Regions from separate parts of the Pseudomonas fluorescens genome, predicted to be linked through region 1. Evidence: predicted binding sites of a transcription regulator. Region 1 holds the regulator's gene; each other region holds the start of a gene.
What was found. Region 1 encodes sigma-54, which starts transcription at its own class of promoters, with help from an activator protein. Its sites were predicted from a motif close to ANTGGCATNNANNTTGCTNT; they were not measured.
Positions count from the first base shown of each region.

Region 2: E4T63_RS09245 (CmpA/NrtA family ABC transporter substrate-binding protein) is a predicted target of sigma-54. The motif match lies at 1,620-1,639, and genes of this name have one in related genera.
Region 3: glnA (glutamate--ammonia ligase) is a predicted target of sigma-54. The motif match lies at 2,189-2,208, and genes of this name have one in related genera.

Region 1 is NZ_CP038438.1:995,226-998,485, reverse strand. Features, by position in the region: gene lptA (lipopolysaccharide transport periplasmic protein LptA) at 1-362, shown strand, start outside; gene lptB (LPS export ABC transporter ATP-binding protein) at 362-1,087, shown strand; gene E4T63_RS04410 (RNA polymerase factor sigma-54) at 1,274-2,767, shown strand; gene hpf (ribosome hibernation-promoting factor, HPF/YfiA family) at 2,841-3,149, shown strand; gene ptsN (PTS IIA-like nitrogen regulatory protein PtsN) at 3,162-3,260, shown strand, end outside.
Region 2 is NZ_CP038438.1:2,022,829-2,026,088, reverse strand. Features, by position in the region: gene rmf (ribosome modulation factor) at 10-225, shown strand; gene E4T63_RS09250 (quinone-dependent dihydroorotate dehydrogenase) at 512-1,531, opposite strand; gene E4T63_RS09245 (CmpA/NrtA family ABC transporter substrate-binding protein) at 1,755-2,966, shown strand; gene E4T63_RS09240 (ANTAR domain-containing response regulator) at 2,982-3,260, shown strand, end outside.
Region 3 is NZ_CP038438.1:385,836-389,095, forward strand. Features, by position in the region: gene E4T63_RS01770 (DUF4124 domain-containing protein) at 1-402, opposite strand, end outside; gene glnA (glutamate--ammonia ligase) at 688-2,094, opposite strand; gene thiI (tRNA uracil 4-sulfurtransferase ThiI) at 2,423-3,260, shown strand, end outside.

The DNA of each region.
Region 1 (3,260 bases):
TGATCGTTAAGGGCAATACGGTGACCATCACCCGTACTCCGACCGGCGATATCGACGTGGTGACCTCGGTGGGCAACCTTGCCTACTTCGAGCAACTGCAAACCCAGGGTGACGCCAAGCCTGTTCAGGGCTGGGGCGTGACGATTCAGTACCACGCCGCGCAAAACCGCGTCGTGCTGATCGACAAGGCCAAGGTTGTCGACAAGGACAACAACACCACTCAGGGCGAGAAAATCGTCTATGACACGGTGAAGAAACTGGCCAGTGCCGGTCGCGCTACCGGCAGCAAAGTCACCGAAGCGCGTCCGCGTATCGACATGGTGATCCAGCCGAAGAAGAAAACCGACGAGAAAACCCAGTAATGGCAACTCTGAAAGCTCAACACCTGGCCAAGGCCTATAAAAGCCGCCAGGTTGTGCGCGACGTCAGCCTGTCGATCGACAGCGGCCAGATCGTTGGCCTGCTCGGCCCGAACGGTGCCGGCAAGACCACCTGTTTCTACATGATCGTCGGCCTTGTGCAGGCCGATCAGGGTCGCGTGCTGATCGATGATCTGGACGTCAGCCATCAGCCGATGCACGGCCGCGCCAAGGCCGGTATCGGCTATCTGCCGCAAGAAGCGTCGATCTTCCGCAAACTGTCGGTGGCAGATAACATCATGGCCATCCTCGAAACCCGCACGGAACTCGACAAGGCCGGTCGTCGCAAGGAACTGGAAAGCCTGCTGCAGGAATTCCACATCAGCCACATCCGCGACAACCTCGGCATGAGCCTGTCCGGTGGTGAACGCCGCCGGGTGGAAATCGCCCGCGCCCTGGCGACCGCACCGAAATTCATCCTGCTCGACGAGCCGTTCGCCGGTGTCGACCCGATTTCGGTCGGCGACATCAAGCAGATCATCCATCACCTCAAGGCCAAGGGCATCGGTGTTCTTATCACCGACCACAACGTGCGTGAGACCCTGGATATCTGCGAAACCGCCTACATCGTCAACGACGGTCAACTGATCGCCGAAGGCGATGCGGCGACCATCCTTGCCAACGATCTGGTGAAGGAAGTGTATCTGGGCCACGAGTTCCGCCTGTAAGCACCAAGGCACTTGGCCAGCCTCCGGGTGCTGTATCGATGAAGCAGGCTTTTATACGCTTTTATTGTTACAGCGCTCTAGGCAAACACGACAGTTTCAGGCATATAATTTGCTTAAGTTTGGCGCTCCGGCGCCCTGTAGTGGATGGCGCATGCGCGCCGGCGAATAAGGTGTTAAGCCCCTGCCATGAAACCATCGCTAGTCTTGAGAATGGGCCAGCAGCTGACGATGACACCGCAGCTGCAACAGGCCATCCGCCTGCTCCAATTGTCGACCCTGGACCTGCAACAGGAAATCCAGGAGGCCCTGGAATCCAATCCGATGCTCGAACGCCAGGAAGAAGGCGACGACTTCGACAATACCGATCCTTTGGCCGACAACGCCGAACAAAAACCCAACACCGACATTCAGGAACCGTCCTATCAGGAAGCCGCCCCGACGGTGGACAATCTGGAAGATGGCGAATGGAACGAGCGCATTCCTAACGAACTGCCCGTTGATACCGCCTGGGAAGACGTCTACCAGACCAGCGCCAGCAGCCTGCCCAGCAGCGATGACGACGAGTGGGACTTCACCACCCGCACGTCCGCCGGCGAAAGCCTGCAAAGCCATCTGCTGTGGCAATTGAACCTGGCGCCGATGTCCGACACCGACCGCCTGATCGCCGTGACCCTGATCGATTGCATCAACAATCAGGGCTACCTGGACGAAACCCTCGAAGAAATTCTCGACGCCTTTGATCCGGAGCTCGACATCGAGCTGGACGAGATCGAAGCCGTTCTGCACCGCATTCAGCAGTTCGAACCGGCCGGTATCGGCGCGCGCAACCTCGGCGAATGCCTGCTGCTGCAACTGCGTCAGCTCCCGGCCAAGACCCCGTGGCTCAACGAAGCCAAACGTCTGGTCAGCGATTACATCGATCTGCTCGGCAGTCGCGACTACAGCCAGTTGATGCGGCGTATGAAGCTCAAGGAAGACGAGTTGCGTCAGGTCATCGAACTGGTGCAAAGCCTCAATCCGCGTCCGGGCTCGCAGATCGAATCGACCGAAGCCGAGTACGTGGTGCCCGACGTCATTGTGCGCAAGGATAACGAACGCTGGCTGGTCGAGCTGAATCAGGAGTCAGTGCCCCGTCTGCGGGTTAACGCGCAGTACGCCGGTTTCGTCCGTCGCGCCGACACCAGCGCCGACAACACCTTCATGCGCAACCAGTTGCAAGAGGCACGCTGGTTCATCAAGAGCCTGCAAAGCCGCAACGAAACCCTGATGAAGGTGGCCACCCAGATCGTCGAGCATCAGCGCGGCTTCCTGGAGTATGGCGATGAAGCCATGAAGCCGTTGGTCCTGCATGACATCGCCGAGGCGGTCGGCATGCACGAATCGACGATTTCCCGGGTCACCACGCAGAAATTCATGCATACCCCGCGCGGTATTTATGAACTGAAATACTTTTTCTCCAGCCACGTCAGCACCTCCGAAGGCGGTGAATGCTCGTCGACGGCGATCCGCGCGATCATCAAAAAACTGGTTGCGGCGGAAAATCAGAAAAAGCCGTTGAGTGACAGCAAGATCGCTGGTTTACTGGAGGCACAAGGCATTCAGGTGGCTCGCCGCACCGTCGCCAAGTACCGCGAATCCCTCGGGATCGCGCCTTCGAGCGAACGCAAGCGGTTGATGTAAGCCACGTTACAGCGTTCCAGTGGCAGGCTCTTCGGCCTGCCGCTTTATGCACTGGCAACGAAGGAGAAGCTGTATGCAAGTCAACATCAGTGGACACCAACTGGAAGTGACCGAACCTCTGCGCACCTACATCAACGAGAAACTCGAACGATTGGAGCGCCATTTCGACAAGATCACCAACGTGCAAGTCACGATGTGCGTCGAAAAGCTCAAGCAGAAAATCGAAGCCACCTTGCATATACCCGGCAGCGAAGTGGTCGCCAACGCAGAAGATACCGACATGTACGCTGCGATCGACTCACTGACCGACAAGCTGGATCGCCAACTCAAAAAGCATAAGGAAAAGACCCAGAGCCTCCTTCAGGGCGCGACAGGTCGTTAACACTCCCAACCCATGATCCGACTTGAAAGTATCCTGACCCCCGGCCGTTCCCTGGTGAACGTGCCGGGCGGCAGTAAAAAGAAAGCCCTCGAACAGATTGCCAACCTCATC
Region 2 (3,260 bases), 1.0 Mb from region 1:
AAACACCCTATGAGAAGACTTAAGCGTGATCCGTTGGAAAGAGCATTTTTGCGCGGATATCAATATGGCGTTGGTGGCAAATCCCGCGAGCTTTGCCCATTTACTCTACCGTCGGTACGCCAAGCCTGGATCAACGGCTGGCGAGAAGGACGCGGCGACAACTGGGACGGTATGACCGGCACTGCGGGAATCCACAGACTCAACGAACTTCACGCCGTCGGCTGACACAGGGCACTTATTGCAACACGACAATCTGAATTTTTAGCGACTTACCATGCACGTCCTTCCCGGACGGCGGGCTACGGCCCAGGGGCTCCTTCGAGGAGCCCTTTTTTATGCCCGCCCCGGACGATACAGATCCCTGTGGCGAGGGGATTCATCCCCGATGGGCTGCGAAGCGGCCCCGAATCCATCCACCCAAGTGTGCCAGGCGAACGGCGGAAGCAAATTTTACGACTGCTGCGCAGCCGATCGGGGATAAATCCCCTCGCCACAGAGCCCTCAGAAAACCTCAGCGCAGCGCGGCGATCGCGTCTACCGATTCACGAATCAGCGCCGGGCCCTTATAGATGAAGCCCGAGTAAATCTGCACCAGGCTCGCACCCGCGGTGATCTTCTGCGCCGCATGCTTGCCCTCAGTGATGCCACCCGCCGCGATGATCGGCAACCGACCACCCAGCTCAGCCGCCAACACCTTCACGGTATGCGTACTCTTGTCACGCACCGGAGCGCCGGACAGACCACCCGCCTCGTCACCATGCTCCATGCCTTCGACGCCAACGCGACTCAGGGTGGTGTTGGTGGCGATCACTGCGTCCATTCCGGTTTCGATCAGTGCCTGAGCCACCTGCGCCGTTTCTTCGTCGGTCATGTCCGGAGCGATCTTGATCGCCAGCGGTACGTGCTTGCCGTGGCGCAGGGCCAGTTCGGCGCGGCGCGTGGCCAGATCCGCCAGCAACTGCTTGAGCGAATCACCGAACTGCAGACTGCGCAGGCCCGGGGTGTTCGGCGAGCTGACGTTGACCGTGACATAGCTGGCGTGGGCATACACCTTGTCCAGGCAGATCAGGTAGTCATCCACCGCGCGCTCGACCGGGGTGTCGAAGTTCTTGCCGATGTTGATCCCCAGCACGCCCTTGTATTTGGCTGCAGCGACCCGCGCCAGCAGGTTATCCACACCGAGGTTGTTGAAGCCCATGCGATTGATGATCGCCTCGGCTTCCGGCAGACGGAAGATTCGTGGTTTCGGGTTGCCCGGCTGCGGACGCGGGGTCACGGTGCCGATTTCGACAAAACCGAAACCCAGTTGCGAGAAACCGTCGATGGCCGCGCCGTTCTTGTCCAGACCGGCCGCCAGACCCACCGGGTTCGGGAAGTCCAGGCCCATGACCGTCACCGGCACATTCGCCGGCTTCTTGCACAGCATGCCGTTGAGGCCCAAACGCCCACCCGCGCCGATCAGATCCAGCGACAGATCGTGGGAGGTTTCCGGGGAAAGTTTGAACAACAGCTGACGGGCCAGGGTGTACATGGGCGGCGATGACTCGGGCGGCGAAAAGAGGCGGCGATTATAGCCGGGCAACGTCCCCCGGCGCGAGGCACACAGGTAAATCAGCCTGACTGGCATATGCCTTGCACTTTCAGGGGTATCAGCCCAAAGGCCAATGGCGGCGTGGGGGCACGGACAATGGCGTCGTTCGGAGGTTTTGCCTGGGCAAAGCCTGGGACGGCGTTTTTTTTGAGGGTGGCTTTATATGAGTGATTCGTCCGTCGGGCCGTTGGCCTGGGTCAACGGCAGTGATGCCCCGGAAAAAAGCGCGATCAACCTCGGTTTCATGGCCCTGAGCGATTGCGCCTCGGTGGTCGTGGCCGCAACACAGGGCTTTGCCCAGCCCTACGGCCTGACGATCAACCTCAAGCGCCAGGCGTCCTGGGCGACCTTGCGCGACAAACTGGTCAGCGGCGAACTGGATGTGGCCCACAGCCTGTACGGGCTGATTTACGCGGTGCACCTGGGCATCGGTGGCGTGGCGCCGAGCGACATGGCGGTGCTGATGGGCCTGAACCAGAACGGCCAGAGCCTCAACCTGTCTCACGGTTTGCAGCAACTGGGCGTGACCAGTCCTGAAGCGCTGGATCGGCACGCGCACCAAACCCGCGCAAAACTGACCTTCGCCCAGACCTTTCCCACCGGCACCCATGCGATGTGGCTGTATTACTGGCTGGCGAGTCAGGGCATTCATCCGTTGCAGGACGTCGACAGCGTGGTGGTGCCGCCGCCGCAAATGGTCGCTCACCTGCAAGCCGGGCGCATCGATGGCTTCTGCGTCGGTGAACCGTGGGCGGCCGCCGCCGTGCAGCAGGATCTGGGGTTCACCCTCGCTACCAGCCAGAGCATCTGGCCTGACCACCCGGAAAAAGTCCTCGGTTGCACCCGCGCGTTCGTCGAGCATTATCCCAACACCGCACGGGCGCTGGTGATGGCGATCCTCGAGGCCAGCCGTTTCATCGAGCAAAACCCGGAAAACCGTCGCAGCACCGCGCAGTTGCTGAGCGCCCCGGAGTATCTCAACGCTCCGCTGTCCTGCATCGAGCCGCGTTTTCTCGGTGATTACGCCGATGGCCTCGGCAATCGCTGGCAGGACCCGCACGCCTTGCGCTTTCACGGCAACGGCGAGGTGAATCTGCCGTACCTGTCCGACGGCATGTGGTTCATGACCCAATTCCGCCGCTGGGGCCTGTTGCGCGAGGATCCCGACTACCTCGCAGTGGCCCGCCAGGTTCAGCAATTGGATATCTATCGCGAAGCGGCCACCGCCGTCGGTGTAGCGGCCTGGGGCAAGGAGATGCGCAGCAGCCAGTTGCTCGATGGCAAAGTCTGGGACGGCAGCGATCCGGCTGGTTACGCCCGCAGTTTCAAGCTGCACGCTCTGAGCGACAGCGCTGCCCTTCTCGCCCGCCGCTGACAGGAGACCGCCAACATGCTGCGCATTCTGCTGATCAACGACACCGCGAAAAAAGTCGGGCGCCTGAAGGCCGCGCTGACCGAGGCCGGTTTCGAGGTCATCGATGAGTCCGGTCTGACCATCGACCTGCCGGCCCGCGTCGAAACAGTGCGCCCGGACGTGATCCTGATCGATACCGAGTCACCGAGCCGCGATGTCATGGAGCAAGTGGTGCTGGTCAGCCGCGACCAGCCCCGGCCGATCGTGATGTTCACCGACGAACATGACCCGGGGGTGATGCGCCAGGCGATCAAA
Region 3 (3,260 bases), 610 kb from region 1:
CACCAATTGCAGGATCGGCACGTTGCTCGGCTGGCCGTAAGGCGCGTCGTCCAGGACCAGCCTTAATTGGTGCGGCGCCTGCAGGCGCGGCTTGATCAGCACGTTGACAGTGAAGGTGCCGTTGTTGGCGCGCAGCGCTTCTTCGCTGGGCAGGCCGGTCAGCTCCAGCACCTCGTAGGCACTGCGTGCCGCGGGGCGTGTGTCGGTGCTTGAAGGCGCTGGCGCGCTCGGTGCCTGTGGCTCGACGCGGTTGAGTGGCGGCAACTCGACCGGCTGCGCCTGAACACCGTCCGGCGAGTGATCGCTGTAAACCGTGTTGCCATTGGCATCGGTGTACTTGTAGATCTGCGCGGCGGCGGGCAGGGCGATCAGCAGCAGGATGTAGAGAAAGGTGCGACCCATGAAATCGACCGGGAAAGAAAGCGATGGGGTGCAGCATAGGCCAGGTGCGGCGGTTGGCCCAACCCGGGACATATCCGGAGATCATTCAGACGCCAAAAATCCGTGTGGGAGTGGGCTTGCTCGCGAATGCGGTCGGTCGTTGAAGGTGATGGTGGCTGACACGACGCCTTCGCGAGCAAGCCCGCTCCCACAGGGGTTTTGAGTAGTTTCATAAATCGTGGGCAATAAAAAGGCCTCCCGAAGGAGGCCTCTTATTGTCACGCCGCATAGCGCGGCGCTACCGGATCAGCAGCTGTAGTACAGCTCATATTCCAGTGGGTGTACGAAGGTACGGACCTTGATTTCTTCTTCGGATTTCAGCGCGATGTAAGCGTCGATGAAGTCGTCGGAGAACACGCCGCCCTTGGTCAGGAACGCACGGCCCTTGTCCAGCTCTTCCAGGGCTTCTTTCAGGCTGCCGCAAACTTGTGGGATCTCTTTCGCCTCTTCAGGCGGCAGGTCGTACAGGTTTTTGTCAGCGGCATCGCCTGGGTGGATCTTGTTCTGGATACCGTCCAGACCGGCCATCAGCAGTGCTGCGAAAGCCAGGTACGGGTTGGCAGCCGGATCCGGGAAGCGTGCTTCGATACGACGGCCGCGTGGGCTGTTGACGTAAGGAATACGGATCGAGGCGGAACGGTTGCGGGCCGAGTAGGCCAGCATTACCGGCGCTTCGAAACCTGGCACCAGACGCTTGTAGGAGTTGGTAGCCGGGTTGGTGAAGCCGTTCAGGGCCTTACCGTGCTTGATGATACCGCCGATGAAGTACAGGGCGGTTTCGGACAGGCCGGCATAGCCTTCGCCAGCGAAGGTGTTCTTGCCGTCTTTGGCGATGGACATGTGTACGTGCATGCCCGAGCCGTTGTCGCCGTACAGTGGCTTCGGCATGAAGGTCGCAGTGCGGCCGTAAGCGTCGGCAACGTTGTGGACAACGTATTTCAGAGTCTGAACTTCGTCAGCTTTCTTCACCAGGGTGTTGAACTTGACACCGATTTCGTTCTGACCGGCAGTCGCCACTTCGTGGTGGTGAACTTCAACGGTCTGGCCCATCTCTTCCAGTGCGTTGCACATGGCAGTACGGATTTCGTGGTCGTGGTCGAACGGCGGAACCGGGAAGTAGCCGCCTTTGATGCCAGGACGGTGGCCTTTGTTGCCGCCTTCGATGTCCTGGTCGGACATCCACGAGCCTTGTTCGGAGTAGATCTTGAACATCGAGCCGGAGATGTCGGACTTGAACTTCACTTCGTCGAAGATGAAGAATTCTGGCTCGGGACCGGCGAAGACGGTGTCACCGATACCGGTGGTCTTCAGGTATTCCTCGGCGCGGTGAGCGATGGCGCGCGGGTCGCGATCGTAACCTTGCATGGTCGACGGTTCGATGATGTCGCAAACCAGGATCAGGGTTGCGTCTTCGGTGAACGGATCGAGAACGGCAGTATCGTCGTCCGGCAGCAGGATCATGTCGGAGGCTTCGATGCCTTTCCAGCCAGCGATGGAGGAACCGTCGAACATCTTGCCGACTTCGAAGAAGTCGTCTTCCAGCGCATCGCGAGCCGGCATGGTCACGTGGTGCTGAGTGCCTTTGGTGTCCGTGAAGCGCAGATCAATCCACTTGACGTCATGATCTTTGATGAGTTGAACCGACTTCGACATAGTGTCCTCCGGGTGGCTTAGGGCTTGGTAGTGGATGCCCTTAATAGGGGTGATGCCGGCGCAGATACTCTGCCAAGGCAACCTGCCTCACAAGGGAGCAAATTGCATGCCAGTGCCCCAGCATGGGTTTTTTGCCCCAATTTCACGCTTTGAGCGCTGCAAAGCGCCATAAAGGTGAAAATCTCGCCCCTTAATGTAGCGCCTTAAATCAGAAATGACCTGTTTTGGTGCAAGTGAAACCTTCTGCATATTAACTGGTTAAACCTTGAGCAATTTCCGCTATAATCCGCGCCCCCCTTTTTCGGCTGGCCCTGCGCGCGCTGTTTTCATGAAACTAATCGTAAAAGTCTTCCCCGAGATCACCATCAAAAGCCGCCCTGTCCGGATGCGTTTCATCCGCCAGCTGGCCAAGAACATCCGCGCCGTGCTCCGCGATCTGGACCCGGCCGTGGTGGTGAACGGTGTGTGGGACAATCTCGAGCTGGAAACCCGCGTTACCGACCCCAAAGCCTTGAAAGAGATGGGCGAGCGCCTCACTTGTACTCCCGGCGTCGCGCACTTTCTGCAGATCGACGAATACCCGCTGGGCGACTTCGATGACATCACCGAGAAGTGCAAACAGCACTACGGCGATGTACTGGCCGGGAAGATTTTCTCGGTGCGCTGCAAGCGTGCCGGCAAGCATCCGTTCAGCTCGATGGACGTCGAAAAATACGTTGGCAGCAAGCTGCGTCGTGAGTGCGGTGCGGCCGGAATCGACCTCAAAGACCCGGAAATCGAAGTTCGCATCGAAGTTCGCGACCAACGGTTGTTTGTCATCCACAGCCAGCACAACGGCATCGGCGGTTACCCGCTCGGCGCCCTGGAGCAGACGCTGGTACTGATGTCCGGCGGCTTTGACTCGACGGTTGCCGCGTACCAGATCATGCGCCGCGGCCTGATGGCGCATTTCTGCTTCTTCAATCTGGGCGGTCGTGCCCACGAATTGGGCGTGATGGAAGTCGCGCATTTCATCTGGAAGAAGTACGGCAGCTCGCAACGCGTGCTATTTGTCAGTGTTCCGTTCGAAGAAGTGTTGGGCGAAATTCTCGGCAAAGTCGATAACAGTCATATGGGCGTCGTATTGAAGCGTATGATGTTGCGCGCATCGTCGGCCATCGCCGACC